3 regions of the Mucilaginibacter sp. A5337 genome follow, and region 2 is predicted to be linked to each of the others. Evidence: riboswitches for the same ligand, from Rfam matches in the RefSeq annotation. Region 2 holds a riboswitch; each other region holds the start of a gene.
The links. Region 2 has a riboswitch for S-adenosylmethionine ahead of AC59JO_RS20190 (protein-disulfide reductase DsbD domain-containing protein). Riboswitches for the same ligand answer to the same signal wherever they lie in the genome.
Positions count from the first base shown of each region.

Region 1 (10,302 bases), on a different contig from region 2:
TCAAAAAATAGGGGTTGCAACCGCAAATGATCCTGCGGGGCCATTTACCGATTCGGGTAAGCCTTTGGTGGCACAATTACCTGAAGGTGTTAAAGGCGGACAGCAGATCGATGCAGATGTTTTTGCCGATCCGCAAACGGGTAAGAACTATCTGTACTGGGGCAATGGCTATATGGCCGTGGCGGAATTAAATGATGACATGGTTTCGTTAAAACCGGGCACCACTAAAATCCTAACCCCGTATGCCCACTATAATGAGGGTACCTACGTGTTTTACCGTAATGGCACCTACTACTTCATGTGGTCGGAAAATGATACCCGTAGCCCTAATTATAGCGTGCATTATGGTACTTCTAAATCTCCTTTGGGGCCAATTGAGATTCCTCAACAAAACACGGTTATTGCTAAAGATGCAGCTAAAGGTATTTACGGCACCGGCCATAATTCGGTGATCCAGATTCCGGGCACGGATGAGTGGTATATTGTTTACCACCGCTTCAATTATCCCAAAGGAATTACTATGGGCGATGCTGCAGGATATAACCGTGAAGTATGTATTGATAAAATGGAATTTGATAGTAATGGGTTGATTAAACAGGTGGAGCCAACACATGAAGGTATAAAACCGGTACACGTAAAAAAATAAACCCTGTTATGGGATAGCGGTAAGTTGCTTTAAACTATCGCACGATCTGCTTAGAGACTATTTTTAAATTAAACTTCTATTCATTGCCGTTGACTTTAGTCAACGGTTAAAGAAACTAACAAACGGCTTTAGCCCCAATGTCCGCGCGGTATTTTGGCTGAAGCCGTTTGTTTTATAATCATTATTCCGTCGACTAAAGTCAACGGCAATGAATTTATCCATAGTCATAAACCATTATCTATTTTAAAACCGTTCCGTAGCAGTTCACAAGCCGATAACTTATTTTTTGTTCCGTTTTTTACAATTCAGGAGCCACGATAGTATCCTATATTTGTAATAATGGTTTTCAAAGAGATGCTTCCGGAACCGAGGCTGCAGCCTTATATCAAGTGCTTCTACATGTACGAATCCGATTCGGACAGGAGCTATGATGATATCGTGTTTCCGAGCGGTACCATGGAAGTGATCTTTAACCTTGGTGCCGGAAACTGGAAATCAAAGAAAGGTGACACATTTTTCACCACTCCTCCTGTGGAGCTTTGGGGACAGATCACCAAACCATTAGCCATACAATCGGTAGGGCGAAATATTATGCTGGGTTTTCGTTTCTACCCGCACTCGGCAGCTTATTTTTTTGATGAAAACGTTTCAGAATTTAATAACGAAATTGTTGATGCCACACAGGTATTCGGCCCTAAATTAAAAACACTTTATTTAAAGCTGCTGGAAACCGCCGATCTGAATGCGAAAGTCGCCCTGATTGAAGATTATTTGTGGAGCCGTTTATCGGCATCTGAAAAAAAACATTCCAAGATCAAATTCATCGGAGATATTGTAAGCAATCTTAAAAAGAACTACAGCGACGATAATATCCTGTCGATTTCAAGCCGTCATAATATCTCCGCCCGGCATTTAAATACCCTTTTTTCGCAGTATACCGGTTTGCCGCCAAAGTTGTTTTATAAAATAAACCGCTTTCAGCATAGCCTTGGCCTGGTTAGCGCTAACGAAGAAAAACTCACCAACGTAGCCTACAGCGCAGGGTATTTTGACCAGGCGCATTTTATAAAGGAATTTAAACTTTTTACAGGTTTTACCCCTAACTCATTTGCTGCTCAGGCATCGCCTATAAACCAGGTATTGGCCGGTAGTTAATGCACTTCCGTTTTATACAATTTTTGCCTGTTCAAGCCGCATAGCTTTGCTGATAATAAAAAAACAATAAAATGAAATCAGCAAAAACACCACAGGAAGTGCACGCAGTACTTGCGGCAGCTTTTAACACCAAAGATGTAAATGTAGTTATGAATGTGTATGATGCCAACGGCATTATTTTCCCAGAACCCGGAAAAGAAGTATCCGGAAGGGCCCAGTTTGAAGAAGCCGTTAAAAGCATCTGCGCGGTTCCGGGGGTAATGGAAATTAAAACCGTATACTGCCTGCAATCGGGCGATGTAGCCGTGGGCCGGTCGGAGTGGAGCGTTACAGACAATGGCAAAACGCAAGTGGCCGCAAAGGGTATCGAGTTGATGAAACAGCAACCTGATGGTAGCTGGAAAATTATCATCGATCATGCTTTCGGAGCCGAAGCTAATCTTGTAGCATGATTTTCTCCATCTTAAACAAAAAGAGGCTGTATCATAATGATCAGCTTCTTTTTGTTTTTAGATACTTAAGCGATATATAATTTCTGTTTAATTAACTTTATTAATAAAATGGGGGTTAACAGGGTTAACATAATTTAGTGTTAATTTTAACTTAAAATATTTATAATCAGATATTTAAGTGTTTTTTAGGCCGAAAATGTGTTAACCCCCCTTTTGTATAAATATTATCGGCTAAATTTCAATTTAAAGGTAACGCAACAGTATGGCATCAATTTGATTTATGATACAATCTTCCTTGTTTCGCCTTAATCTGTTCCGTTTTATACAATTTTTAGAATATCGCCCGGGCTAATTTTGAGCATAAAATAAAACAAGATCATGAAAAATAGATTTAATGAATTTTTAGCCCTGCATCATAAAACCGAACCTTTGCAGATTGGCAATGTATGGAACGCGCAAAGCGCGCAGATTTATGATAAGTTGAATTTTGAGGCAATTGGTACCTCAAGCGCGGCTGTTGCCAGCTCTTTAGGCTTTGCAGATGGCGAGGAGATGAGTTTTGAGGATTATCTTTTTATTATTAAACGGATAATAGCAACATCATCAGCGATGTTAACTGTCGATCTGGAGGGAGGTTATGGTGACACACCGGAGGCAATCTGCAATAACATCATAAAATTATATAATATCGGCGTTGTCGGTATCAATATAGAGGATTCGATAGTAAGGGATGGCCAGCGAAGTATTGTTGACGCAAATGAGTTAGCGATTAAACTTAAACAGATCACCGGGCTGCTGGCTAAGGCAGATGTACAGGTATTTATAAATGTGAGGGCCGATTCCTTCCTGCTCGGTTTACCTAATGCACTGGAAGATGCTTTAAGCCGGACTAAACTTTACCAGGATACAGGTGTGCATGGTTTGTTTTTCCCCTGTATTACTCAAATAACTGATATTGAAAAAATAACAGCCTTATCACGCCTCCCGGTTAGTGTAATGTGTATGCCCGGGCTTCCGGATTTTAAAGCCTTACAAAGTGCAGGTGTTAAAAGGATCAGTGCCGGTCCATTTTTAAACATGAACATCTACCAATCGCTGGAAAATTTAATTGAAAAAATAACCACCGAAAATAGCTTTGCGAGCCTGTTTAAATAAATGCGGGGTGTTTTTTTAACTGTAAGTTGTAAACAATGGAAAACTATACTACCCTGTTTTAAGTTATTGCAATGTAGATGTAATGATCTACAAATAAGTTTAGGTTAAAAGTCCCGGCGGCGAGCGTTAGGGACTTTTTATTTTTACGGAAGTAGTTTAAAAAGGTTTCAGCTGGTTTGATCAGTGAACAAACTTCTGTTGGTAAGCCTGCACAATTTGAAGGCTTAATTCATTTTATTGCAATAATTATATAAAGTCTATGGTTTTAGTAGAATTTATATATATTTGCATCATCAAATCGGTTCTTTGAATATTTTATTATCAAGAAAGACTGAGGGAAAGGCCCTGTGATGTCTTAGCAACCTGTAAGCCCACTGTTATAAAGGTGCTAATTCCTGTCTGCCCAAATAGGGGCGGAAAAGATAATGTAATAAGCTATTGCCTTGCATAGTTCAGGCTATAAGCACAATTCTTTTTCTCCTTTCACTTTTCCTGCTAAAAAATATTATTGAGTTGATATCACAATTTAATGTGTGTAGCAATGAAGATTAAACATTTACTTATTACCTGCCTGCTTTCAATAACAACACTTTTTGCTGCTGCGCAAACAAACGCAGCTGCCGACCCGAATACTGATCGCGGTTACATCGTGAAAACAGGCGATATCGCTCCGGCCGATTTTGAGCTTGTGCTTACCGATGGTACTAAAACCTCATTGAAGCAGCTACGTGGCAAAGTAGTTATCCTACAGTTTACTGCAAGCTGGTGCAGTGTTTGCCGCGAAGAAATGCCTCATCTTGAAAAAGAGATCTGGCAGGCTTATAAAGATAAAGGCCTCGTATTAATAGGCGTTGACCGTGACGAGCCGCTTGAAAAAGTGAAAGGTTTTCATCAGGTTATGAATATCAGCTATCCGCTGGCGCTTGATCCGGGGGCTGACATATTCGGGCGGTTTGCCAACAAAAAAAGCGGCGTTACCCGCAATGTGGTTATCGACCGCGATGGAAAGATCGTTTACCTTACCCGTTTATATGATAAACAGGAGTTTGCATCAATGCTAAAAGCCGTCGACGCATTGGTGAACGAAAAAACAGCATCTGTCAACTGAGAATACTGATAGCAACCTGTTTCTGCTATCAATCAAGAAAAATCTATCTGTACTTATTTAATACCCGTTTTTATGAAAACAAAAACTACTTCCTTACACAAGAAACATTTCTTTTCGGTAAGCCGGTCAACCTGCAAATTCTTCATCTCAAGTATGCAAGGCATGCGTTGTTGCTGTTAATTCTTTACAGCATGCATGGTGTGTTTAAGTGCAGGCTTGCTGCAGTTTGCCTTAGCTTAATAATTACCATCCCCTAATCAATTCTTTACGGTTACAAAAGATTCATAACGCGGGCAAATTATGCCTGCTAAGGCGATAGCCATGCTTTTTGTACCGTAAGGCGTCAAAAATTAATCTCAATTATTAATTATCATGTTAAAAATTTACAAACTATTACTGGCAATTATATTGCCTTTTATTCTCGTCCAAACGGTTGCGGGGCAATCCGTTAAAATAAGCGGAGTGGTAACCGCCAAGTCAGATGGGTTGCCGTTGCCAGGTGTCAGCGTATCTGTTAAGGGTAAAACTACGGGTGCACAAACTAATGTTGATGGTAAGTTTATCATCAATGCCAATGTTAACGATGTGCTCAGGGTTAGTTACATCGGCTTTACAACCCAGGAAATCCCTGTTACGCAAAATACATCTACCTTAAATGTGGTTTTGGTTGAAGCACCAAATTCGCTGAATGAGGTAGTGATAACGGCCCTCAATATCTCAAAGGATAAAAAATCGCTGGGCTACGCGGTGCAGGGTTTAAAATCGAAAGATATTTCTGAAGCTAAAGAAACCAACTTTGTAAATGCGCTGACTGGTAAAATTGCCGGTGTGCAGGTAACCAACAGCCAGGGCGATATGGGCTCATCCCGTATCATCATCCGTGGAGAAACGTCTATCTCACGGGAAAACCAACCTTTATTTGTAGTTGATGGGGTTATTGTTGATAACAGCCAGTTTTTGGGCACCAATGGTTCAAGGGATTTCTCCAATGCCATTTCAGATCTGAATTCTGAAGACATTGAATCGGTAAGCGTATTGAAAGGACCCAACGCGGCAGCGCTTTATGGTTCACGTGCGGCGGCGGGCGTTATCCTCATTCGTACTAAAACCGGCAAAGGCGCAAAAGGATTAGGTGTTACCATAAACTCTAATACCAGTTTTTCAAATGTGCAGGTGTTGCCCGATTATCAAAACCAATACGGTCAGGGCTCAAATGGTAAATTCAGCTATGTAGATGGTAAAGGTGGCGGCGTTAACGATGGTGTTGACGAAAGCTGGGGCCCTGCTTTGGATGGTTCGCTGATCCCGCAGTTTTATTCAAATGGCCAGGCTGTGCCTTTCGTGGCGCATCCCAATAACGTAAGAGACTTTTTTAAAACCGGCGTAACGCTTAATAACGGCATCGCGATAGCAAGCAGCAGCGATAAAAGCGATTTCAGGTTGTCATATAATAACCTGCACCAAACCGGTATTGTACCTAATACTTCACAAGGGCGTAACTCTTTTGCTTTAAACTCAAGCTATCGTATCAATAACAAATTGACAGTAAATACCATTGTTGATTATAGTAAAGATGATGCTGATAACCTGCCCGGTGCATATGGCAAACGCGCAACCAGTACCATGCTGCAATTTACATGGTTTGGCCGCCAGGTTGATATCAACAGGCTTAAAAATTATAAAGATGCTAACGGTAATACCTTTAACTGGAACAACAGTTACTATAGCAACCCATACTGGCTGGCTTATGAAAACACGGTTGGTCAGCATAAAAACCACCTGATAGGTAGCATCGAATTGAATTATAAGATCATCGACGGCTTATCGGCCAACTTCCGTACCGGTACAGATTATTATAATGATCGTCGTAAGATTAAAGTGGCTTACGGCACCAACGGGACGCCGTTTGGCTCATACGAAGAGGATGCTTACAGTGTAAACGAAAACAACACCGAAGCCAGGTTACAATACACCAAAAAGCTGAATAACGATTTTTCGCTTGATGTATTTGGTGGCGGCAACATAGCGGTTAGAACAAATGAGCGTAATGATCAGCTGGCACCTAAACTTGCAGTTGCAGGTTTATATACCTTGAGCAATTCCCGCGATCCGTTGGTTTCAACCAATGAGTATTATAAATCAAAAACCTACAGTTATTTTGGCTCGGCCCAGCTTGGTTTCCGGAATTACGCGTTCGTTAACTTCACAACCCGTAATGATTGGTCATCAACTTTGCCGGCAGATGCGCTGTCATATTTTTACCCTTCAATTAACGGAAGTTTAGTGCTGTCAGAAGCATTGGACATTAAAAGCGATGTACTTACTTATGCGAAGATAAGAGGTGGTTGGTCTAAAGTGGGCAAACCTGCTGATCCTTACCAGTTGATTAATGTTTTCACATCTTCAAACCTTTTTGGCTCAAATCCGCAGCAAAGTTCGGGGTCTACTTATCTGAATTATCGTCTTAAACCTGAAACCACGAGGTCAGCGGAGGCCGGTTTTGAATTGGGCTTTTTCCATGATAGGGTACACTTAGACGTAAGCGGTTATAACACTAATAGTGTTAATCAGATTCTTACGGTACAGGTAAGTTCATCAACGGGTTACGGCTATAAGGTGATAAACGGGGGCCGCATCAACAATAAGGGTGTTGAAGTTCAGTTGGGTATCACACCAATTAAATCGAATAGCTTTACCTGGGATATAACTACCAACTATTCGTTAAACCGGGGTAAGGTGGCATCGCTTGATGCTGACGGCCGTCTGCAAAACGTAGTTCTCGGAACAGATCGTACAGTACAGGTCTTAGCAGCTGTCGGCCAGCCTTATGGTGCGCTTTACGGTACTGCTTATACACGCGATGCTTCAGGTCAGATCATTATTGATGCTAACGGCACACCGGTATTCAACACTACCAAACGTTATTTGGGTAAATTCACTCCAAATTGGCTGGGAAGCATCAACAATAGCTTTACCTACAAAGGCATTAACCTGAGCTTTTTGGTTGATGCGCGTTTCGGCGGGTCAATTTATTCAAACACCAACCGTACCGGTACTTATACCGGCGTATTGGCCTCAACTTTACCGGGCCGTGGTGCAGCTAACGGTGGTTTAAGCTATTACTATCCGGGCAACAACACTTCGGCAGCAGCGGTACAAGTTACCGGCGCGGCTCCTGCAGGAGTAACAGTTTATAATGATGGTATGATATTTAAAGGCGTTAAGGCCGATGGTTCGCCAAACACCACCATCATCCCCGCACAATCATACTATAAAGGCTTCACCAATATCGACGAAGCATTTGTATACGATGCCTCATACATCAAGCTTCGCGAAGTGAAACTGGGTTATTCTTTACCTGCTAAATGGGTGAATAAAATAGGTTTCCAGGGCGCCACATTCTCGGTAGTTGGCCGTAACCTGTGGATCATTCATAAAAACGCGCCGAACATTGATCCGGAAACAGCCTTTAACGCAGGCAATGGCCAGGGCCTGGAAGACCTTACCCTGCCTACTGTACGCAACATCGGTTTTAACGTAAACCTTAAATTCTAAAACATCATGAAAATTAAATATATCAGCATATTATCCGCAGCGGTTTTATTATCGGTAACATCGTGCAAAAAAGATCTGTTAAAGATCAACCAAAACCCTAACGGCTCGCAAACGGCGCAACCCGATTATTTGTTGACTGCAGCTACCAAAGCAACTTCAGATACCTACTGGGGCGTAGCCAATAACATGGATGCCAGTTTGCTGTTCGTGCAATACTGGTCTAAAATTCAATATACCGACCCCGACAGGTATATTTATGCCAGTAGCGCGTTTGAGGAACTCTGGGGTACAGGCTATTCAAAAAGTATTGTAAACCTTAACCAGATCATCAAACTTGCCGATGCCCAGGGTAATGCCAACTATAAAGGGGTTGCCTTAGTACTGCGCTCATGGACATTTAGTTTATTGACCGAAGCTTATGGTAATATCCCTTATAAACAAGCAACCAATATCGATCAATACCTTACCCCGGCTTATGACTCCCAAAAAGATGTTTATTTTGCGCTGTTAGATGATTTGAAAGCCGCTCAAACAGCGCTTGATCCGTCGGGCAAAGCCATAGCGGGCGATGTGATCTATAGCAACAATATTGCGTCATGGAAAAAGTTTGCGAACTCATTAAGGCTTCGCATTGCCTTACGTATTGCGGACAGGGAACCGGCCAAGGCCAAGCAGGTACTGGCTGATATCCAGGCCGAAGGCGGCTCGTATATCAGCTCGAACGCTGAAACCGCGCAGCTGGTTTATTTAGATTCGCCCAATCAAAACCCGGTGAGCAATCTGTTTGATACGCGCGATGACTACCGTATCAGCAAAACTATAGTTGATAAGCTGTTTGCACTTAACGATCCACGTTTATCTATATATGCAGCCAAAACACAGGATGCCACACCTCAAACCTATGTTGGTTTGCCAAACGGTTTGTTGGTGGGCGATGCCAGCAACTACGGTTTTACCAAAACTTCAAAACCGGGCACTTATTTCAGGGCTCCGCATGCCCCGGCTGTGATATTAAGCTATGCCGAAAGCTTGTTTGACAGGGCAGAGGCTGCTGCACGTGGTTTTACTACCGAAGATGCTGCTTCATTATACGGACAGGCCGTTACTGCTGCGTTGGCCCAATACAGCATCGCTTCGGCAGATATTGCAACTTATATAGCACAGCCGGCTGTTAAATACGACGCATCTAACTACAAAAAATCAATTGGCGAGCAAAAATGGTTAGCCCTGTTTGGTCAGGGATTAGAAGGTTGGACAGAATGGCGCAGGCTTGATTATCCGCAACTGCAACCCGCAGTTGCCGGTACCCTGAATGGTAAAATACCTGTAAGGTTTATTTATCCGGGTACAGAGCAATCGTTAAACAAAACTAATTATCAGTCGGCGGTGGCAGCACAGGGAGCCGATGCGCTTACCACAAAGCTTTGGTTTGATGTAAACTAAGCAAAACATTATTTTATTAAATAATTTGAAAAACGGGTTTCCTCAGCAGGAAATCCGTTTTTTTATGGAAAATAAAGTTGAAATTTGCGGCATGATTATCAGGAAGAAAGAGCATTGGTTCAGGATGCTGTTTATCTGGCACGGCTCCGTACTGCCGCGACTATTGCCCCGCCTGGGTTTGTTGTTAGTGTTATCGGTAATTATAGTATACCTTCATGGCTCCCTGTTTTCGTTCAAGGTGCCTTTAAATCCAGCACCATTTACTTTATTTGGTTTAGCGCTTGCCTTGTTTTTAGGCTTCCGGAACAATGCCAGCTATGACCGTTTTTGGGAAGGCCGGAAATTGTGGGGAGCATTGCTGAATGATACCCGTTCACTTGCGCGACAGTCTTTTTTTGCTGCAGGTTATCAACCTGATGATCAGGAACCGAAAGATTTTGTTCAAATGCTCATTACCTTAACTTATAGTCTTAAACACCAGCTACGCGGCACCGATGCCCGTGCCGATCTTGAGCAGAGGTTACCGGCTGAATTAGCATCGCGGATAGGAGCAGCTAAATATAAACCCATCATGCTTTTGAGCGAAATGAGTGGTTGGGTGCATACAGCTAAGCAGCAGGGTAAAATTGATTCCATCATACAAGTTGCATTTGAGGAAAACTTTAATAAACTATCAGACATTGTTGGTGGTTGCGAAAGGATAGCCTCAACGCCTATTCCGTACAGTTACCGGGTATTATTGCACCGAACAGTTTATTTGTATTGTTTTATGCTGCCTTTTGGTTTGG
Region 1 covers NZ_JCAWEC010000001.1:564,014-574,315, reverse strand. Annotated here, with positions in the region: gene AC59JO_RS02480 (glycoside hydrolase family 43 protein) at 1-646, shown strand, start outside; gene AC59JO_RS02475 (DUF6597 domain-containing transcriptional factor) at 986-1,801, shown strand; gene AC59JO_RS02470 (YybH family protein) at 1,873-2,253, shown strand; gene AC59JO_RS02465 (isocitrate lyase/PEP mutase family protein) at 2,632-3,408, shown strand; SAM riboswitch class I at 3,724-3,837, shown strand; gene AC59JO_RS02460 (TlpA disulfide reductase family protein) at 3,950-4,516, shown strand; gene AC59JO_RS02455 (SusC/RagA family TonB-linked outer membrane protein) at 4,889-8,071, shown strand; gene AC59JO_RS02450 (SusD/RagB family nutrient-binding outer membrane lipoprotein) at 8,078-9,514, shown strand; gene AC59JO_RS02445 (bestrophin family protein) at 9,579-10,302, shown strand, end outside.
Region 1: another riboswitch for S-adenosylmethionine. It lies ahead of AC59JO_RS02460 (TlpA disulfide reductase family protein); the one in region 2 lies ahead of AC59JO_RS20190 (protein-disulfide reductase DsbD domain-containing protein).

Region 2 (10,302 bases):
TACAGGAAATTCTCGGCCTTACCAGCCAGAGTGAGTGGACCGGGGTAATGCTTTCAACCTTATTCCGCGAGTTGGGTGTTGACCCGAGGGCCACCTGGTTTTTAGCCGAAGGTGGAGACGCGGCAGTACTTACCCGGAGCATCCCGATGCATAAAGCCTGGGATGATGCCATGATTGTATACGCTCAGAACGGCGAAGCCATTCGTCCGGAACAAGGTTATCCTGCGAGGCTGCTGCTTCCCGGATGGGAGGGAAATACAAATGTAAAATGGCTCAGACGAATAGAAATTTCTGATGCGCCTTACTTTACCCGCGAAGAAACTTCGAAATACACGTACCCGGTTAAGGACAAAATAAGGATGTTTAGTTTTGAAATGGACGCACGCTCTATCATTACCTACCCATCTTTTCCGCAAAAAGTTGAGCTCGGCTGGATCGAGATCCGCGGCATAGCCTGGACCGGACGAGGAAAAGTGACTAAAGTTGAAGTAAGTACCGACGCCGGCAAAAGCTGGAGTGAAGCCCGCCTGCAGGGGCCGGTTTTAGAAAAGGCCCATACTTATTTCCGTTACTTATGGCAATGGAGCGGTGCCGAAACCGAGATTATGAGCCGGGTTACTGACGAAACCGGTTACACGCAGCCAACACTAAAGCAACTGATTGATGCCCGCGGGAAAGACATTGGCGGTTATCATATGAACCCAGTTACGGCATGGAGGATTAAAAGGGATGGTAGTGTTGTGTTTAAGCCGGAGAAAAATTAGGCTGTATTGACCTATATAAATGTTGCTTAAATAGCGTCAGCCTCAAAGAGCCTGTTCGTCCGGGACGGCTTCTTTGAGGGTTTGATGAGTTATCCCGCCCTCATTCAATTTCGCTTTCTGCTCTTTTAAAAAGTAATATTTCATTATAGGTCCAGATATAATCATGGTGGCCACGGTCATTACCACCAAACCTTCAAATACCGGTCCGCTGATGATCTTCGCCTGTAAGGCCAGCAATCCTAAAACTATCTCCTGCGACCCCCTTGCATTCATCCCGAAAGCAACAGCTATCGATTCGTTCTTGCTCATTCCGCTCATGGCGCTGCCAATTCCTGCACCTATCAGTTTGGCGAGGCAGGCAATCACCAGGATGATCACTACCACTTCCAGATCGAAATTGGCTATGAAATTTAAGCGAAGTCCCACCGAGGCAAAAAATAACGGCGCTAAAACATTGATGGTAAACTGGTGTAAAACATGCTTGTGCTTTTCGCTGAAATAAGGGGAATCATTAATGCCGATACCAACCAAAAACGCACCGAATATACCGCGTACGCCAAGACCTTCGGTAATGCAGGCACTGATCAGGCAAAGGCAAACAGCCATGGTAAGTACTCTGCCCGGTTTTTCTCCCTTACCGGCTATCGCCAGTAGTTTATGGATGATCCAGCGTCCGCCCGTCAGCATAAAAGCCGCGTAAATTACAACGATGCTGACGGCCCAAAACGAAGCATCACCTTTGCCTACGTTCATCAACTGGATGATAATAGAAAACAGGATCCAGCCCAGAAAATCATCAACCATTGCTGATGTGAGCACAATGTTACCAATACGGGTATTAAGCAGGTCGAGGTCAAGCAGTATCTTCGTGATAACAGAGAGCGCGGTAATAGATAACGCTGTACCAAAAAACAATGAGGTAACCAGCTGGTTGTTAACTCCATTGGCAAAGTGGCTTTGGTACAGGAACCATACCGCGCCAAAGCCGATGGCGAAGGGGAATAAAATACCTGTCAGGCTGATACTGATAGCCTGTTTGCCGTTCTGCCTGATCTGTTTCAGGTCGACTTCAAAGCCGGCAATGAACATCAGTAAAATGATACCGATGTTGGCAATACCATCAAAGGCCTGGAACGCGTGAGGCGTTGACAGGAATATATTATCAAAAAGACCGGGAGCTAATGCGCCCACCACTGTCGGACCAACAATAATCCCCGCGAAGATCTCGCCGATGATAGCCGGGAGTTTATACCTGCGACATAGTTCGCCGAGTAATCTCGCTGGGATGAGGATGATCAGGAGGATGAGCAGAAAATGTATGATCTCTGATGAGCTGAGTTTAGATACCATGATATTTAAAAATTATTGCAGGCCTTCCTTAACCTCTATTCTTAATTGATGCGTATTGAACACATGCGAAAACGGCTGTACGCTTTTGGTTAAAAACACACTACCTCCAATTACACTGTGATGGCCAATTACCGTTCGGCCACCTAAAATGGTGCTGCGTGCATAGATCACCACGTTATCCTCAACGGTGGGGTGGCGCTTTGTTTCCGACAGATCTTTGCTTACCTGCGAGGCCCCTAATGTTACCCCCTGATAAATAGTTACATTTTTACCGATAACGCTGGTTGCGCCGATCACGATGCCGGTTCCATGATCGATACAAAAAGGTACATTAATTTCGGCTTTGGGATGAATATCTACACCTGTTTTACCGTGCGCGTGCTCGGATAAGATCCGCGGTAAAATAGGGATAGCTAACCGGGTAAGCTGATGTGCTATGCGGTAAACAGCGATGGCGTAAAAGCCTGGATAAGATACAATTACCTCGTGCACGCTGGTGGCCGCCGGATCTTTCTCGTAGATCATAGAGGCATCGTGCCGCAGATTTTGATAGATCTCGTTCAACGAATCATAAAACGAGACAACCGCGCCTTCTATATCAATGTCTTTCGGATCCAGATAACTTAACAGGATGTTCTCCAGATCTATTTGGTTCTTTTTCAGGTGTCCACCGTATATGGATAGTTTGTTAGCATGGTTGTTCGGAAACAAAAACTCAAAGAGGTCGGACAGCCAGCCAACACATTGCCTGATTTTCGGCGTTGCTTCCCATTCGGCTTTATGGGTTTGATAAAGCAATTGAATAAAACTGTCGAGCTTATCGTCTTTCATTGTGGTGGTTTTGGTGGTTATCGTTTAAGACTATGAAGCGTGTTTACAAGTAAATCAATTTCGGCACAGGTATTATAAAATGCCAATGAAGGCCTAACTGTTGCTTCAACACCAAACCGCCTGAGGATAGGCTGGGCGCAATGATGTCCTGAACGTACCGCAATGCCTTGCTCATTTAAAGCATGACCAACCTCTTCCGTTTTGTAACCATCCAGCACAAATGATAATACGCTTGCCTTTTCATGCGCTGTACCGATCAACCTTATGCCTTTCACCTCTTTTAACAGCTGAGTCGCATAAACAAGCAGGTAATGCTCATATTGAGCGATGGCGGGCATCCCCAAACGGGTTACATAATCAATGGCAGCGCCAAGGCCAACGGCATCGGCAATATTACCGGTACCGGCTTCAAGCCTGCCGGGAGCATCATGGTACTGGGTGTACTCGAAAGTTACATCCTTGATCATGTTGCCGCCGCCCTGCCATGGCTGGGTTTGGTTTAACAGATCTTCCTTACCGTAAAGCACACCGATACCCGTAGGGCCGAATACTTTGTGACCAGAAAATACAAACCAATCGGCATTTAAAGCCTGAACATCAACAGGCATGTGCGACACGGATTGAGCGCCATCCACCAGTACTTTAGCACCTGCCAAATGCGCCAGATGAACAATTTGCGCAGCTGGAGTAACTGTACCTAACGCGTTTGATACCTGGGTAAATGAAACCAGTTTGGTTTTAGGGCCAAGTAGTTTTACATATTCATCCAAAATGATCTGACCGTCGTCATCAACCGGGATCACTTTGATCTTCAAACCTTTTTTAGCGGCAAGTTGCTGCCACGGAACAATGTTGGCATGATGTTCCAGTTGGCTTACAATAATTTCATCTCCGGCAATCAAATTTTGCTCGCCCCAGCTTTTGGCCACCAGGTTAATGGCTTCGGTAGCCCCACGCACAAAAATGATCTCGTTGATGGAACGCGCATTCAAAAAGGTTTGCACTTTTTTGCGCGCACCTTCATAGGCATCCGTCGCCCGTGCAGCTAATTCATGCGCGGCACGGTGAATGTTCGAGTTTTCGTGCTCGTAAAAGTAGCTGATACGGTCAATTACCTGTTTAGGCTTTTGGGTAGTGGCGGCATTGTCCAGCCATACCAACTGTTTGCCGTTCACCTGTTCCTGCAATATCGGGAAATCGCGCCGTACGATGTTTACATCAAACGGTGGGCTGACGATACCACTGATACCAACCTGTTTAGTTTTTTCCCTGTCAGATTTTACCGCAGGCAAGCCATGTTTATCCGACAAAAAGTAAAAAGGGACCTCGGTAGCTGCAGGCGCTCCGGTAAACGGCAAGGCGTTTGAAGGGCCGGAGGTACTGATATCACTCAGTATCCTGTTCAAATCAAGATCAAAAGGCTGATCATGCTGATACGGCAGGTGAAGCAGGTTTTCGGGAGCGGTTGAAAGTTGCTCAACCTTGAAATTTTGCTTTAGATCAACATCTGGTATCAGATCGGTTTTCACCAGATAGGAGTCATAACCAAAGCCGGGCTTGGCAGGCAATTGCCCACCGAAAGCATTAACCGGGCTGTGCTGAACAGGTTCCGAAGCATTAGTATGCGCGTTTAAATTAGGATCAGCAAAACTGGTTTGCGGATCTTTAAGATTGATCGCGTTATTCTGGTTAATGGCCGATGGCGATACGCCACCACCTCCAATAGTACTTGAAGGCGGTGCAGCGGCAGGCGCACTTACCTGCTGCTGCACCGCATTAAATAAGGTTGCATCAGCCACATTACCCGCCAACGGAATTGACCCGGGGGCCTGCTGATGGGGTAATTGATTGACGATACCTCCCGGTCCGGCTTTAAAAAACTGGTTGGCCAGTTGTTCAAGCGCCTGCAGATCGGGTAGGTTGTCCGGATTAATATTTGTACTCATGGTAGTTACTTAAATCAACATCCTCTAAAACAGCTATAGCATCATCAACCAATACAGCTAAGGAGCAATAAAGCGATACCAGGTATGAGGCAATGGCTTTATTATTAATGCCCATAAACCGCACTGATAAACCTGGTGATTGCTCGCCCGGTAAGCCCGGCTGGAATAGGCCAACCACGCCCTGACGGCTCTCGCCGGTGCGTAAAAGGATAATTTTAGATTTGTTGTTAACGATAGGTAATTTATCAGAAGGGATAAGCGGAATACCTCTCCAGGTAATAAACTGCGAACCAAATAAGGAAACGGTTGGCGGCGGTACACCACGGCGGGTACATTCACGACCGAAAGCAGCTATAGCCAAAGGGTGCAGCAAGAAAAACCCTGGCTCTTTCCAAACTTTGGTGATCAGCTCGTCCAAATCATCAGGGGTAGGAGGGCCAAGCCTTGTTTTTATTTTTTGAGATGGTGCTACGCTGCTCAGCAAACCATATTCGGTATTGTTGATCAGCTCGCTTTCCTGGCGTTCCTTAACGATCTCGATGGTAAGGCGCAGCTGCTCGCTGATCTGGTTGTAAGGTTTGCTGTACAGATCAGATACGCGGGTGTGTACATCTAATACTGTATTTACAGCGCTCAGGTTGTACTCGCGTGGATTTTCTTCGTAATCAACATAAGTTGACGGCAGTTCGCGCTCATCTCGGTTTGAGCAATCAACCTCCACATTATTGGCATCAACAACCTTATTTAAGCGGTAAACACCCGATTCAACAGGGATCCAGTTTAATAAATGAGTTAACCAACGCGGGGTAATGGTTGATAATTGCGGAACGGTACGGGTGGCTACGGCCAACTGCCTGGCTGCTACATCGCCAAGGGCTGTTTGTTTTGGTTTTTGATCGGGCATTTTTAGATAAATGAATAAGTATTTAAGCTGATTTGGTGGTGCTTTGTCAATGTTTAACACCTGCGTTGCAATGATAAAAAATAAATTATATAAAATCTATAGGATTTATAGATTTTATCGTATGTTTGCATCATCAGTTCTTTAACACTTATCCAGAAAAGACGGAGGGAAAGGCCCCATGAAGTCTTGGCAACCTGTACAACCAATATGTAAAAGGTGCTAATTCCTGCTCCTGTAAAGGAGAAAGATAAGATGCTACAGGTTTTACCAATATCTCCACAGCTCTTTTCCAGGTAAGTTTTATTGAAAATGAAAAACAAGAAAAGAGATGAAAACCTGCTTATACACTAAAATTTTAAAAAACTTGATCAATACCTGCTCTATAGATAATTGTTGTTGCTGATCGTTTACCTGTTAGGCTATCAACAAAAACAACATCTATCTATAACAAATGAAAAAAATCATACTTACAGCTTTAACCTCCATTATCGGCACGGTTGCTTACCCGCAGATCCTGGCACCGGTAAAATGGTCGTACGCGGCAAAGAAGGTCAATAAGGAGCAGGCTATTGTTTTTATAAAAGCAACTATTGATAAAGGCTGGCACATTTACTCGCAAAACGTAGCTGATGGCGGGCCTGTAAAAACCTCGTTCAGATTTGATAAAAGTGATGATTATATATTGAACGGCAATACATCAGAACCTAAGTCGGTTAGCAAGTACGAAAAGGCATTCAGTATGAATGTGCAGTATTTTGAGCAGTCGGTTATCTTTCAGCAAAAGGTAAAGCTTAAAAACGGGCAGGCGTCTGTTAACGGTACCCTAAATTATATGGTATGCAGTAACCAACAATGTTTGCCGCCCGAGGATGTGGAATTTAGCATCCCGGTTAAATAAAAACATTAACATAGTTTAACAGTTCATTAGCCACCAAATTGATCTGTTAAGTGTTTGCGGCCGGGTACAAACCTTGGGCATGCAACAAAAACAAATACCATGAAACCGAAATTGAGTTCTATCACTAAAGCCCGCGTACAGAATGGTGGCATCCTTTTCTGTAGTTACCATTGTTTTTAATTCGCGCAGTTTATACCGGAAATTGATCCTGAATAAGATCAACATCCTGGCTGTACTAAGTGCGTTGCTTTGCTATGGTGGTAAAACAGGCGTGTGCTGTACAGACCAGGATGTTAATCCTTTACAAGATAAGAAATTAATAAAAGTATAAATAATTAAAAATATTCTACTAAATCTATAGATTTTATTGCATTTATCATATTTATTGCTATCTTTACAGCATTCTAATTAACCCCACCATTAATTAGTTGATTTATAAAGAATAAGGGAGAGGAAGTCTCGATGATCTTATAGCAACTTTTCAGCAATGAAATAAGTGCTAAACTTTTTCCGATAGCGATTTTGCTGCCGGAATATAAATTAACTAAAAACCATGAACACATTAAAGTATCCGTATCTACACCTGCAGTCTGTCGTTATTAAGCGATGTTGCTGTTTGGTTCAGTACGCCTTTTGGTTTTAAACAAAAACCAGTCCCCTGAAATTTACTGCTCTTTTTTATTGGCATTAACCGGGCCGGGGGGATTCTTTGTGTCAAATTTTTAGCCGTGGAGCTTAATTAACAACAATTAAAACTTATAAAAATGAAAATCACAAACTACTTCTCTAAAGCTAAATTGCTTTCTGTTAGTTTTTTACTGGGAGGTGTTGCTGTAGCCTCAGCGCACGACGGCCCTAAACCAAAGTTTATTAAAGAAGGTAAATGGCGCGGCGAGTTCACGGTAAGCGAATCTAAAGTACCATTCAATTTTGAACTGAAAGGTAAAGATGCAGAGCATGCCACATTTACCCTCATTAATGGTTCACGCCGTGACGATTTCCATGTAAAATCGATCGGGCAAGATTCGGTGTATATTAAAATGAATACCTATGATGCAGCGTTGGTTGCAAAAGTGGAAGACGATGGTTCGTTAACGGGTGAATATCGCAGTCTGGTCCCCGGTTTCAGAGGCAATTCGTTACCCTTTACTGCTGAATATGGCAAAACCTACCGTTTTGTTGAACCGGGTAAAGATGTTGCCCCAACAGCCGACCTGAGCGGTAAATGGGAAATTAAAACCTACAGTAAAGAGGCCGTCCCTGCATCTATCGCCCTGCTAAAACAAAAAGGCAATAAACTTACCGGCGTGGTAATGACTGTAGTAGGTGATACCCGCGAACTGGAAGGCACCGTGCAAGGCGACGAATTTGCGTTAAGCGGTTTCACCGGCCCAAGCCCGTTTATTATTAAAGGTAAAATCAACGCTGATGGCTCATTAAGCGGCGAACAGGGTTTCGGCATCTACAAAAACCTGAAGTTCGATGCTACCAAAAAGGCCGAAGTTGAGCTGCCGGATCCTTATAAGCTTACTTTTTTGAAAGAGGGCTATAAAAAGCTTGATTTTTCTTTCCCGGGGATTGATGGTAAACAGGTATCGTTAAGCGATGATAAGTACAAAGGCAAAGTAGTTATCGTGGAGATCATCGGTACATGGTGCCCTAACTGTACAGATCAAACCGTGTTCCTGTCGCCCTGGTTCAATAAAAACCATCAGCGTGGAGTAGAAGCTATCGCTTTGGGCTTCGAACAAAAAGACAGCCTGGAGTATGCCAAATACACTTTAGGTAAGTTACGCGATAAATACGCCATCAATTACGACATCGCTTTCGGTGGTTTGGCCGATAAAAAACTGGTTTCGCAAAAGCTTCCGGCACTTAACAAATTCATCGCTTTCCCTACAACCATCATTATCGACAGAAAAGGTGATGTAAGGGAGATTTACACTGGTTACACCGGCACAGTTACCGGCAAATACCACGAAGATTACGAAAAGAAATTCAACAAACTGTTAGACGAACTGATTGCCGAACCGGCACCTGAAACAGCCGCTGTTGTTGATCAGCCTGCACATCAAGGTAAATAAGCTACTATCAACTAATCCTATAATTTATCAAATGAAAACACTCAATTTAATCACCTCATTCAAATGCCTGACGGCTGGTTTGTTGCTGGCCGGTACCGTGCACGCGGCGGACAAAAATCCGCCGGTGAAATTTATCAAAGAAGGCGTATGGCGCGGCGTGTTCACCGTGGCCGAAACCAAAGTGCCGTTCAATTTCGAGCTTAAAGGTAAAGATGCGGAGCATGCGGTATTTACGCTGCTAAATGGCTCGCGCCGTGATAATTTTCATGTAAAGCAGGTCGGCAGAGATTCGGTATTTATTAAAATGAATACTTACGACGCCGCTCTTGTGGCCAAAGTGGAAGATGACGGTACGCTAAGCGGCGAATACCGCAGCCTGGTACCGGGCTTTAGGGGCAATTCATTACCCTTCACTGCCGAGTACGGTAAAAGCTATCGTTTTGTTGAACCCGGTAAAGATGTTGCCCCGGCAGCCAACTTAACAGGAAAATGGGAGCTGAAAGTGTACTCGAAAGACCAGGTGCCTAACAAAATTGCCGTTCTGAAACAAACCGGCAATAAACTTACCGGCGTAATTATGCAGGTAACAGGCGACAGTCGCGAACTGGAAGGCACCGTACAGGGCGATGAGTTTGAGTTGAGTGGATTCACCGGTCCAAGCCCAAAGATATACAAAGGCAAGATCAACCCGGATGGTACGCTGAGCGGAGAAATTGGTCAGGGTATTTATGACAACACCAAATTTGACGCTGTAAAGGATGATAAAGCTGAGTTGCCAGATCCGTACAAGTTAACCTACCTGAAAGAAGGTTATAAAAAGCTTGATTTTACGTTTCCCGACTTGAACGGCAACCCGGTTTCATTAAGCGATGCCAAGTACAAAGGCAAAGTTACCATCATCGAAATTGTTGGTACCTGGTGCCCTAATTGTACCGATCAAACCGTGTTCCTTTCGCCATGGTTCAACAAAAATCATAACCGTGGGGTTGAGGCGATAGCCATTGGTTTTGAGCAGAAAGATAGCTTGAAGTATGCGCAATACACTTTAGGTAAGCTTAAAGAAAAGTACAATATCCAATACGATATTTTATTTGGAGGCCTTGCCGATAAAAAGCTGGTATCGCAAAAACTGCCTGCCCTGAACAAATTCGTAGCATTCCCAACTACTATTATCATTGATAGAAAGGGCGATGTAAGGGAGATCTACACTGGTTACACAGGTACTGTTACCGGCAAATACTATCAGGACTACGAGAAAAAGTTTAACAAACTACTCGATGAACTGATAGCCGAACCGGCCCCGGCAACAGAAGCAAACGCTGGCGACAGCAACAACGAAACTTTAAAAGGAAAATAAACAATAAACTAAATCACCTAACCCGGCAAAGGGTAAAAGCTTTGCCGGGTTTAATTAACACAACTTTAAGACCATAACCCACCATGACAAAATTTTCAGGCACTGTACTGTTTACAGCTTTTGTATCGCTAAGCGCATTGGCATTCACCTATCCAACCATTAAAACTG
Region 2 covers NZ_JCAWEC010000005.1:709,808-720,109, forward strand. Annotated here, with positions in the region: partial or broken gene soxC (sulfite dehydrogenase) at 1-764, shown strand, start outside; gene AC59JO_RS20170 (cation:proton antiporter) at 807-2,114, opposite strand; gene AC59JO_RS20175 (serine O-acetyltransferase) at 2,127-2,945, opposite strand; gene AC59JO_RS20180 (family 2A encapsulin nanocompartment cargo protein cysteine desulfurase) at 2,963-4,891, opposite strand; gene AC59JO_RS20185 (family 2A encapsulin nanocompartment shell protein) at 4,875-5,795, opposite strand; SAM riboswitch class I at 5,941-6,049, shown strand; gene AC59JO_RS20190 (protein-disulfide reductase DsbD domain-containing protein) at 6,247-6,693, shown strand; gene AC59JO_RS20195 (hypothetical protein) at 6,836-7,024, shown strand; SAM riboswitch class I at 7,124-7,235, shown strand; gene AC59JO_RS20200 (peroxiredoxin family protein) at 7,458-8,777, shown strand; gene AC59JO_RS20205 (peroxiredoxin family protein) at 8,809-10,134, shown strand; gene AC59JO_RS20210 (YceI family protein) at 10,218-10,302, shown strand, end outside.

Region 3 (10,302 bases), on a different contig from region 2:
CTATATACCGCCCGAGCTGCTTTCAAAAATCCCCGACGATGCACCGCCAATGTTCATTGCAGCTGCCACTGATGATCAGCTTGGCCTGGCGCCGCATAGTGTGGAGCTCTACAATAAGTGGCTGGCATCAAATCACAGCGCCGAACTGCACATGTACGCAAAGGGTGGCCATGGTTTTGGCATGCGTAAACAAAACCTGCCTACGGATAACTGGATTGAGCGTTTTAACGACTGGCTGGAGCTTAAAGGCTTTCTTAAACCAGTAGATCCTAAAATAAAAACGGTTAAAGAAAGGAACGAGCAATGGGAGGCCTACCATAAGCAATGGGAAGATTCGTTTCATAAAGACTGGGCAAATATGGGCCGCTACAAAGCCGATAACGAAAAGGTAAAAGCATCGGCCCCCAACCCTAAAAGCGTAGTTTACATGGGCGATTCCATTACCGACTTCTGGCTCAACAGGGATTCAACCTTTTGGAGCGGTAAGCCATATTATAACCGTGGCATCAGCGGGCAAACCACCACCCAGATGCTGGTACGCTTCCGCGAGGACGTGATCAACCTGAAACCCGGCGCAGTCGTGATCCTTGCCGGCATCAATGATATTGCTCAAAATAATGGACCGATAGCTATTGAAGACATCTTTGGCAATATCCAATCCATGGCCTTATTGGCTAAAGCGGCCAATATTAAAGTGGTTTTATGCTCGGTGCTGCCCGCCTATGCCTTCCCGTGGCGCCCCGGCATGGAACCGGCTCAAAAAGTTATCCAGCTTAATGCTATGATCAAGGCTTTTGCCGATGCCAACAAAATGGTGTATGTGGATTATCATAGTGCCATGGCCGACGGGCGCAAAGGCCTGCCCAAAAACCTTGCCGCCGATGGCGTACACCCTACTGTTGAAGGATACCGGATAATGGGGCCATTAGTAGAAAAGGGGATTGCAGAGGCTTTGAAGAAGAAGTAAAATGAAAAATATGTCATTGCGAGGAGGAACGCCGAAGCAATCGCACGGAGGCATGGCCACTCTGTATAGCATGCGATTGCCACGTCGCGCCCAGGCTCATGCCCATTTTCGCTCCTCGCAATGACATATTTTATAAGGTACTCAATCCCTCCCCATAAATATTCAAACTGGCCGTTGTTGGTGTTGTCACCAACAACTCTACACCATCCAACTGGTGCCCTATCTGGTGGTTGTTGGTGACAAGACCAACAAGGGCATAGGCTTATCTGCTTTAACGACGCATAAACCCCTCCCTGCCACTACACAAATCTGCCGCCCCCCTCCCCAAGGAGGGAATTAAAAAATCTTCCGAACACCTATGGTGACAACAACGGCATAAAAAATTCAAACTTATACCCTCTACTTGTTCACCTCCCTCAATACATTCCTGATAAAGATCCCTGCGGGGGTTAGGTTAGCTTCTGTCCAGCCGCCATAAACCGGGGCATTGTGTTGCAGCAGGGCGGTGGTTTCGTGTTTATCGGTTACGTTCCAGTTAGTCCAGCTTAGCTTATTGTCTTCCATCCATTTGAGCCAGGTTTGGCTCTTCTGAAGGTTAAACTCACCATCGCCATTGGCTTCCCCTACTCCCCACTCTGTAATGATCAATGGTAGCTTTAATGCTATGGCTTTATCAGCTTTTGCACGTAGTGCTTCCTGGTGATATGGGTCGCTGGCATAAAAATGGAAAGAATAGGCTATGTTGTTGTAGTCCTTTATCGGATCGGCAGCGGCAATGTCTACATCCTGGTCCCAGTGCGGGCTGCCAACTACTATGATGTTATCCTTATCATATTTCCGAATTTCGGGGATGATCTGCAGCGCATAATCTTTAACCGTTTTCCAGTCAGTTTTTTCGGGTTCATTCCAGACCTCGTAGATCACATTAGGCACGCCGGCATACTTTTTAGCCATCTGCCGAAAAAAATCTCTCGACTGGCTAACATGCTGGTTTGAATGATGATCGTGCCAGTCTATCAATACATAAATCCCGCTCCTTATAGCCTGATCAACCACATTAACAATGAGTTCTTTTTGCTGTTCGGGCTGTTGCAGGTAACCGCTATCGGGCTGCACGCCCATTGATGCACGAATAATCAAGGCTTTAAAATCGTCGGCAAGCCAACTTACCACTCCGGGATTATAATACTTATGCCCCTGCCAAAGCGACCACGAGAGGCTAATCCCCCGCAACCGGGGAGCGGAACCGTGTTCGTTCACGAGTACACCGTTTTCAATCTTCAATTTACCGTTTTGAATTACAGGCGTTTGGGCTGATACAGAATAACTAAATGCAACCAATAATAAAAGCGCTATAAAGACCTTCATCTGTTATCAAATTTAAAGGCAAGTAATTTATAGCTACGTTATTGGTTTTAAAGCAACATGTAAAAATTTGATTAGATAATGGTAAAAACAGCCAAAGTTTATCAACCGTTATTATTCAGGGAATGCTTTTTATCTACATTCGCGCATTATTGTTTCAGCATGAAAAAGTAAAACCAATACCTTCTTTTAAAAATGTTGATGTTTTTAATTTAGTAAATCGGATATTGGGACTTAAATACAATGGCAAAGTTGATGGCACCAATCAGCTCGCCGATGAAATCATCAAAAAAATAAAAACATCCTATGAAAAACGTATTCAGGCTCCTGATCATCATATTATCACCACTGGCTTTACATGCCCAAAACCCTGCCGTTGTAAAACAGCAGGCAACCCTAATGGCGCAAAGCATGACTAAAGGCGATTATAAAAGCATAGTTAATTATACCTATCCCAAAGCTGTACAAATGGCCGGTGGCAAAGAAAAAATGACAGCCATGATAAGCGCTGCCATGCAGCAAATGAAAACTGCAGGTATCAGTTTTGAAAGTATTACGGTAGGTACCCCGGGTAAATTTTATAAAGCAGGAAAAGAAACCCACTGCCTGCTGCCCGAAACTATTATTATGACCAGTACTAAAGGGCGCATGGCCATGCACAGTAACCTGCTGGCGGTTAGCGGAGATGGCGGCAAAAACTGGTCGTTCCTGGATATGAATAATTCAACTGCCGATAAGGTGCAGCAGCTGATCCCAAACTTTAATCCAGCCTTAAAAATTCCACCAGCTACTACCGAGCCATTACAATAACAGCGAGGTTTGGGCTGTTGGCTTATTATCGTCTCTCTGGATAAATTGAGGGCGCATTAACTGCGTGCCCAATGCCTTGTTTAATTCCTCAACTACATAATCGGCCAGTTCGGGCGAGTAGCGCTCATCGTGCTGGTGCATAAAAAACCATACCGATTTAAGGCCCTGCTCCTTCCAGTTTTTGATCCGCTTTACCCATTCATCAACACGGGCATAATCTGTAGGGTGCAGACTATTGCCTACAAAGCGAATGAAAGCATGAGGTGTTGGTAAAGCCATGTGCACCACATCCCGGCGGCCGCTGGCATCGGTTATGATAGAGCCAATATTGAGATCCCGGAAAAGGTTAAATACCCTGTCGCGGTTATCGGCAACGGCAAACCAATCTTTATGGCGCAGTTCAACAAATACCGGGATATCTTTAGGCAATTGTTCAAGATAGGCCTTCAGCTCCGGGAAACTTTTTGGTGTATAATTATCGCTTAGCTGCAAAAACAGGGGGCCAAGCTTGTCGCCAAAAGCCAGGACACCTTCATAATAGGTAGTAGTAATATCCTCCGCATTTTTTAACCGGCGAATATGGCTGATACTTTGCGAAAACTTAGGACAAAATTTAAAACCGGGATTACTATCGGCCTTAGCCTTCCATTTAGCAACGGTATCAGGACTGTAAACGTTATAAAAAGTAGCGTTAAGCTCAATACAATCAAAGTGCTTAACGTATTCATCTAAAAAATTAGCGTCTTTGGTTTTTAGGGGATAGATCTTACCAATCCATTCCTTGCGTCCCCACTTAGCGCAGCCAACATGCACCTGCAGGGGCATATCACTTTTTGCGGCGGCAAGGGCATCAACAGTTATCTGCGGATCGGCCGGCAAGGTAAAATCAACCCTTGCTAATTCTTCGTCCGTTACTCTACCAAATTCCATATTGCTTTTTTGCGGGAAAGATACGGTTTTGATTAATTAGGTGAGTAGTTGATGAATTGATTAAGTGAGTGGTTATTTGATCAACATTAAACCTAATCAACCACTCTCCCAATCAACTACTCACTAAACTACAAGAACATCCCACCTGAAGCTTCAATACGCTGAGCATTGATCCAGCGGGCATCCTCCGTGCATAAAAATGCGACCACACCGCCTATATCATCGGGTTGTCCCACCCTACCTAAAGCGGTAAATTGCGCCATCCTTTCTTCCAAACCCGGATGCGAGTCGAACGCTGCCTTGGTAAAGTCGGTTTGAATAATACCGGGAGCCACAACGTTTGCGGCTATACCGCGACTACCCAATTCTTTTGCAAGATACTTGGTGAATACTTCAATAGCTCCTTTCATTGAGGCATAAGCGGCATATCCCGGAGTTGAAAAACGGGCCAAACCGGTCGAAAAATTAATGATCCGGCCACCATCAGCAATTACGGTTAAACTCTTCTGCGTTAAAAAGTAAACGCCTTTAAAATGCACGTTAAACAGGTTATCAAAATCCTCTTCAGTAGTTTGTGCAAATGGCGAGGCAGCATCAATACCCGCATTATTGACCAGGAAATCAAAGGTATCCCGGCTCCATTTTTCGTTGAGGGTTGCTTTTAGTGTTGCAATAAAAGCATCGAAGGTGGATACAATACCTGTATCCAGTTGCAAAGCAGCAGCTTTTTGGCCCATCGATTCTATTTCGGCAACAACGGCTTCAGCTTCTTCTTTTTTACTGCGATAAGTTACTATAACATCGATCCCTTTTTGGGCGATGTGCTTAGCAGCGTTTTTGCCTAAGCCACGGCTGCCACCGGTTATCAATGCAATTTTATTTGTTCCCATTGTTGATGTTTTTTAATGTTTTAACAATACAAAGATGCGATGGTTGGTGAATAAAATTATGGTGACTACTTCAGATTAAATGGTGACCATTTCAGTTTTTTTATTCAGATTGACTACTAAAAAGTAAAAGCGAAGGGACTGACAATTCCTTCTCCATGGGAGCTACTGTGTATAAATATCTTGATGATTTTATTATTAATTGAAAAACGATGTCATTTCGAACGAACCACGGGGAGGATTTGTGCATCAGCGGGTGAGGAGAAATCTTATACGCCCTGCTTTTAATCGCGTAACTATGCATATCGTAAAAGATTTCTCACCCTTCCCCCGCTATTTCCCACCCTTCAAGGGCTCGAAATGACATTTTTTAGCTGAACAGATGTGTACACAAAGTAGCCCCCATGGAGAGGGAATCGCACAGCCCGAACTCTTAAAACCGTCTGACTGTCTTTTCAGCAGACATCATAACCAACTAATCATAAATTTATCTCCCTCAAAATCAACACCGAACAAATAAAAATTAAATTAAACTACTTAAACCATAGGAATTATATAATTTATTTTTACATTTGCACTGTCAACAACGACAAAGCGTTCTTTTTATAACTTATCAAGAAAGACTGAGGGAAAGGCCCAAAGACGTCTTAGCAACCTGTACATCCGCATAATGTAAAAGGTGCTAATTCCTGCTCCTGTGCAAAACGGGAGAGAGATAATTATATCTACACCCCACAACCGATCTGATTAAGTGATTTTTTTCTATAATTTTCAAGTCGCGTGACCGAGAGGATAGGTGGGGGTCCGCAATACCCTAAACGGCAGTTCGAATCTGCCCGCGACATCAAATTTTCCAAATAGTTCTTCATCTCATATTTCCTGAATCTGCTTTTGCTGAAATCAAGCCGCACAAAAACTATTTTTCGCCCTTTAAAAAGTGCAAACTAAATTCATATATTTAGCATTGCTTAACCTGCATTTAAGCAAGATAAACCAGCGTAAATTATTGCAATTGCTTTTTACTTATGAAAATCTTCAACATTGTATGGGTTGTACTTTTTATCATTTTTGCGGGTTTACAATATAACGATCCCGACCCATACCTTTGGATGCCCATTTACCTGTATTGCGCCTGGTTTTGCTATCTGGCTGCTAAAAAGGAATATTACCCTATTGGTTACGCAGCAGGCATTGCCATTTTTACAGGTTACGCCATTTACAAAATATTTGACAATAATGGCCTTATTGATTGGTTTGAATATCACCACGCCGAAAGCCTTGTGCAAACCATGAAAGCCGAAAAGCCATGGGTTGAAGAAGTACGCGAATTTTTTGGTTTACTAATTTGCGTGGCTGTGCTTGCAGCTAATTGGGTTTATGGTATAAAGCAAAATAAAAAAGTACCGGTTAAAAAGGGGAAGCGGTAAAGCTATATAAGGGTTTATTACAAAATAACATCAAATAAAAAAATCGTCATTGCGAGTGACCACCAGGGAATCCCCGGAAAAAATCGTAATGACGTGCAAAATACGTTTTAGAGATGGCGCGCTGGGCCGCGTTAGGGATTGCAGTGAAAAGCCCGGAGCGTGTGCGGGTTTGTGTGTGGGCAAAGCGAGGACTTGTAACGGAAAGCCCGGGCCGCAGGCAACGCCCATGTTATAAAATCCGCCAAAAAAACACCTAATAATCAACAACTTACAGACAAGTCATTATAAACAACGAATTGTAGATACTATTTTCTTTAAGTTCAAGCCCAATTTTTGTTGCCAACATACAGACTTCCTTTTTAATACTTCCTTTACAAATACGACAATCCTCTAAATTCTCCATCACCATAATAAAACGGCTCAAAGCTATCTTCGGCAAGCTCGCAGCTTACCTGCATAGTGGTAAATGTAACATCACCAAAAATATTGGCTATGGCCGAGTCGGCAGCATCATGGCCTGTAGCTATTTTAATGAGGCCATTTAAAGGCACTAACCGCGTTGCATCAAAAAGGATCCATTTGCCACCCAGATATGCCTCAAAGCAGGCATGAAAATCGGCAGGTTTAAGATGATAAGCATAGCCCGTAAAATAGCGGGCCGGTATAGTTAAGGCCCTGCAAAGGGCTATGCCCAGGTGCGCAAAATCACGGCAAACGCCGGCTTGTTCAGTCACCGTATCAAAAGCCGATGTTTGTGAATTGGTTGAACCGCTTAAGTATTGTACGTTTTTATGAATCCAGTTGGTTAATTCAACCACCTGCTCAAAGGGGTTAGTAATATGCCCGAACATATTGTGTGCGAGGCGGTATAACTTATCCGACTGGCAATAGCGGCTCGGGTTAAGATAAGGCAGCACCGGCGAAGGCAATTCAGAAACGTGGGTTTCCTGCAAATGACCAAAATCTGCTACCTCATAGCAATTATCGATGGTAGCCTTATAGGTGACTTTAATGTTGGGGATATCAGCGCTTACATCAAAACGCACTAATCGGTTTTCGCCCTGCAGGGTTTGCAATTCCTCAAACCTTATATAGGGTTCTAATTCAAACTCTTCACTTATTACCGTTTGATTTGTGCTCCTTAAAGCATGTATATTTAAAATCAATGTGCCCGGCGACCGTACTATATATTCCATTTGGGAAAACACATCGAATTTCATACTATCAGCCTTCTGTTTTTATTTCTTCTAATTTATTAAATGTGGCATCCATCCAGTCTTCCGAAATATGGTCGAGCGCCAGTTTAAGCTCCTCGGCCCATTGGGTTGAGATATGCTCCAGATCTTGTTTGTTATAACGTTGCTCAACAATATTGAAGCTATCCCTTTTATAAACAGCAACATCTATCGGAAAATCGACATTATTTGAACTTACCCTTGTTGAATCGAACGAAAGGAAACCCGTTTTCAATGCTAATCTCAAGCTCGAATCCTCATCAAGGATCCGGTTCAGGATAGCCTTACCGTGGCCCGAGTTACCGATAACTACATAGGGTGCTCCCTGCCCTAACTCAACCCAGTTTCCTTCGGGATAAAGCAAAAAAAGTTTATGCTCATCATCATCACGCAATTGCCCGCCTATAATGGTGTTCAGGTCGAACCTTAAGCCCGAAGCATCAAGAGATTCCTTATCTTCCTGGGCAGCGCGCTTTACCTGCTCACCAAATGCATTCACAGCTTTGTACATTTTATTGAACTCGGCTGTTTCCAGTAATTCGTTAAAATATATTACCGCCTTATCACGTACCGACCGTAAACCACTGGTCATGATAAACAACGAAAAATGATCCTTTTGCTCAATCGTGATCTTCTTTTTTACAGTGGTATCCGTTCCCGAAGTTATGCGGGTATCGGCTATAGCCAATAAACCCTCCTTAACTTTAATTCCGAGGCAATAAGTCATTTGATTAGCGTAGTTCGTTATAAATTAATACTTGCCAAAGTAATTAAATAATGCGAGATTTATTACCATAACCACTTATTTACCGATACATCTTTTAAGACCTAATCATTTTTATTTTACTGCTTCAAATGAGTTTCAGATCAGCGCTTCCCATCCTGTTGTTGTTTTTAACCATAAACTTTGCAAAAGCGCAAAAACACAGCCCTATCCCCGTTATTTTTGATACAGATATTGCCGGCGACTATGACGATGTTGGTGCTATGGCCTTATTGCATGCCTTTGCTGATAAAGGCGAAGCCAAAATACTGGCTACCATATCATGTAACGCGTTTGAAACCACGGCCCCAACTATCAGCGTGATCAATACTTATTTTGGCAGACCTGAGATCCCGATAGGTATTGTAAAAAAAGACAAACCTAATAAGGACTGCGCACAGCGATGGGCCCAGGCTATTGTTGCCCGATATCCGCACAACATTAAATCAAACAGCCAGGCAATTGAGGCGGTGCCCCTTTACCGTAAAATTCTGGCAAGCCAGGCCGATGGCAGTGTAACCATTATTTCGGTTGGATTTTTTACTAACCTGGCCGATCTGCTTAGGTCCGGCCCCGACAAATACAGCAAATTAACCGGAGAACAACTGGTGAAACAAAAGGTAAAAAATCTGGTATCTATGGCTACCGGAATAGGTACTGATGGCAAAAGTTTTAGCGAATACAATGTAAATGTGGATGCAGCTTCGGCACGGGAGGTATTTAAAAACTGGCCTGCTCCCATAACCCTTAGCGGCTTTGAAATAGGCGAAAAGATATTGACAGGGATTCGCCTCATTAACAATAAATCGATACAAAACAGCCCGGTAAAAGATGCTTTTAGGATTGCACTCACTAAAGATAAAAATACTGTTGGGCGCAACAGTTGGGACGAAACTGCTGTATTAACAGCCATCAGAGGCCCCAAACCTTATTTTACCTATCGTAAACTTAATATGGAAATAAAGGATGATGGCACTGACGTAGTAATACCAGGCGAAAAATTTTCATACCTTCAATTAGCTATACAACCTGATGCTATTGCAAAAGATATTGAACAACTGATGATGCACCAACCGTTAAAAAAATGAAAAAGTAGGCGCCACTAAAATACCAACTACTTGGTATTGAATTTTCAGCCAATTGGTGCCACCTTAGTTTCACCATGAATAAACCAATTAAAATACAGGTGGCTATCTTTTGTGAGCCTTGCATTATCTGCGGTAGCCGGCCCGTCATAGCACAGGCCAAAGGCAAATTTATTGTAAGATGCGGCGCTAACGCCGATCACTATCAAACCCCGCCGGGACTGGTTGACATAGCCAACTGGAATAAGCACAACCATCGCGAAGCAGATAGCAGCCCTGCTACGAGGCACCTTAAACATGGCTGATCATTTGAAGTATCGGGTTACCACATAACCGATTGCTTCCTTAATATATGTGCCCCAACCTGCCAGGGCACCAGCATTGGGAAGAAAATCATCAAAAGAAACGGCAAACCTCCGGCTGGTAAAATTACAGGGATACGCAACTACGTCGATCCCCTGCTTTTTAAATATCATCATAGAACGGCGCATATGGAAGGCAGAAGTAACCAACAGATAAGGCCCTTTAAGCTTATGTTGCTGCAGCACTTCTTTTGAAAACATAGCGTTTTCAATGGTGTTACGTGATTTGGATTCGCTCAACACACAACTATCCGGTACCTGCATCTCTTTAAGTTGTTCTTTTACCCAATCTCCTTCTCTAAAACCCGACGGCATTAAAAGTCCATTCCCGCCTGATACAAGCAAATGGCTAACTTGTCCCGTTTTCTGCAACCGAACTCCCTGGATAAACCTGTCGGCAGCGGAATTAAAAAAGCCGCCGCCATTGCCGTCGTCCGAGCTGAAACCGCCCAGTACTATAGCACAGGTATA
Region 3 covers NZ_JCAWEC010000003.1:607,490-617,791, reverse strand. Annotated here, with positions in the region: gene AC59JO_RS12580 (GDSL-type esterase/lipase family protein) at 1-967, shown strand, start outside; gene AC59JO_RS12575 (glycoside hydrolase family 5 protein) at 1,367-2,335, opposite strand; gene AC59JO_RS12570 (hypothetical protein) at 2,639-3,142, shown strand; gene AC59JO_RS12565 (DUF72 domain-containing protein) at 3,134-4,072, opposite strand; gene AC59JO_RS12560 (SDR family oxidoreductase) at 4,201-4,962, opposite strand; SAM riboswitch class I at 5,567-5,681, shown strand; gene AC59JO_RS12555 (transmembrane 220 family protein) at 5,985-6,386, shown strand; gene AC59JO_RS12550 (transglutaminase-like domain-containing protein) at 6,758-7,606, opposite strand; gene AC59JO_RS12545 (proteasome-type protease) at 7,611-8,348, opposite strand; gene AC59JO_RS12540 (nucleoside hydrolase) at 8,477-9,472, shown strand; gene AC59JO_RS12535 (hypothetical protein) at 9,547-9,774, shown strand; gene AC59JO_RS12530 (YdcF family protein) at 9,775-10,302, opposite strand, start outside.
Region 3: another riboswitch for S-adenosylmethionine. It lies ahead of AC59JO_RS12555 (transmembrane 220 family protein); the one in region 2 lies ahead of AC59JO_RS20190 (protein-disulfide reductase DsbD domain-containing protein).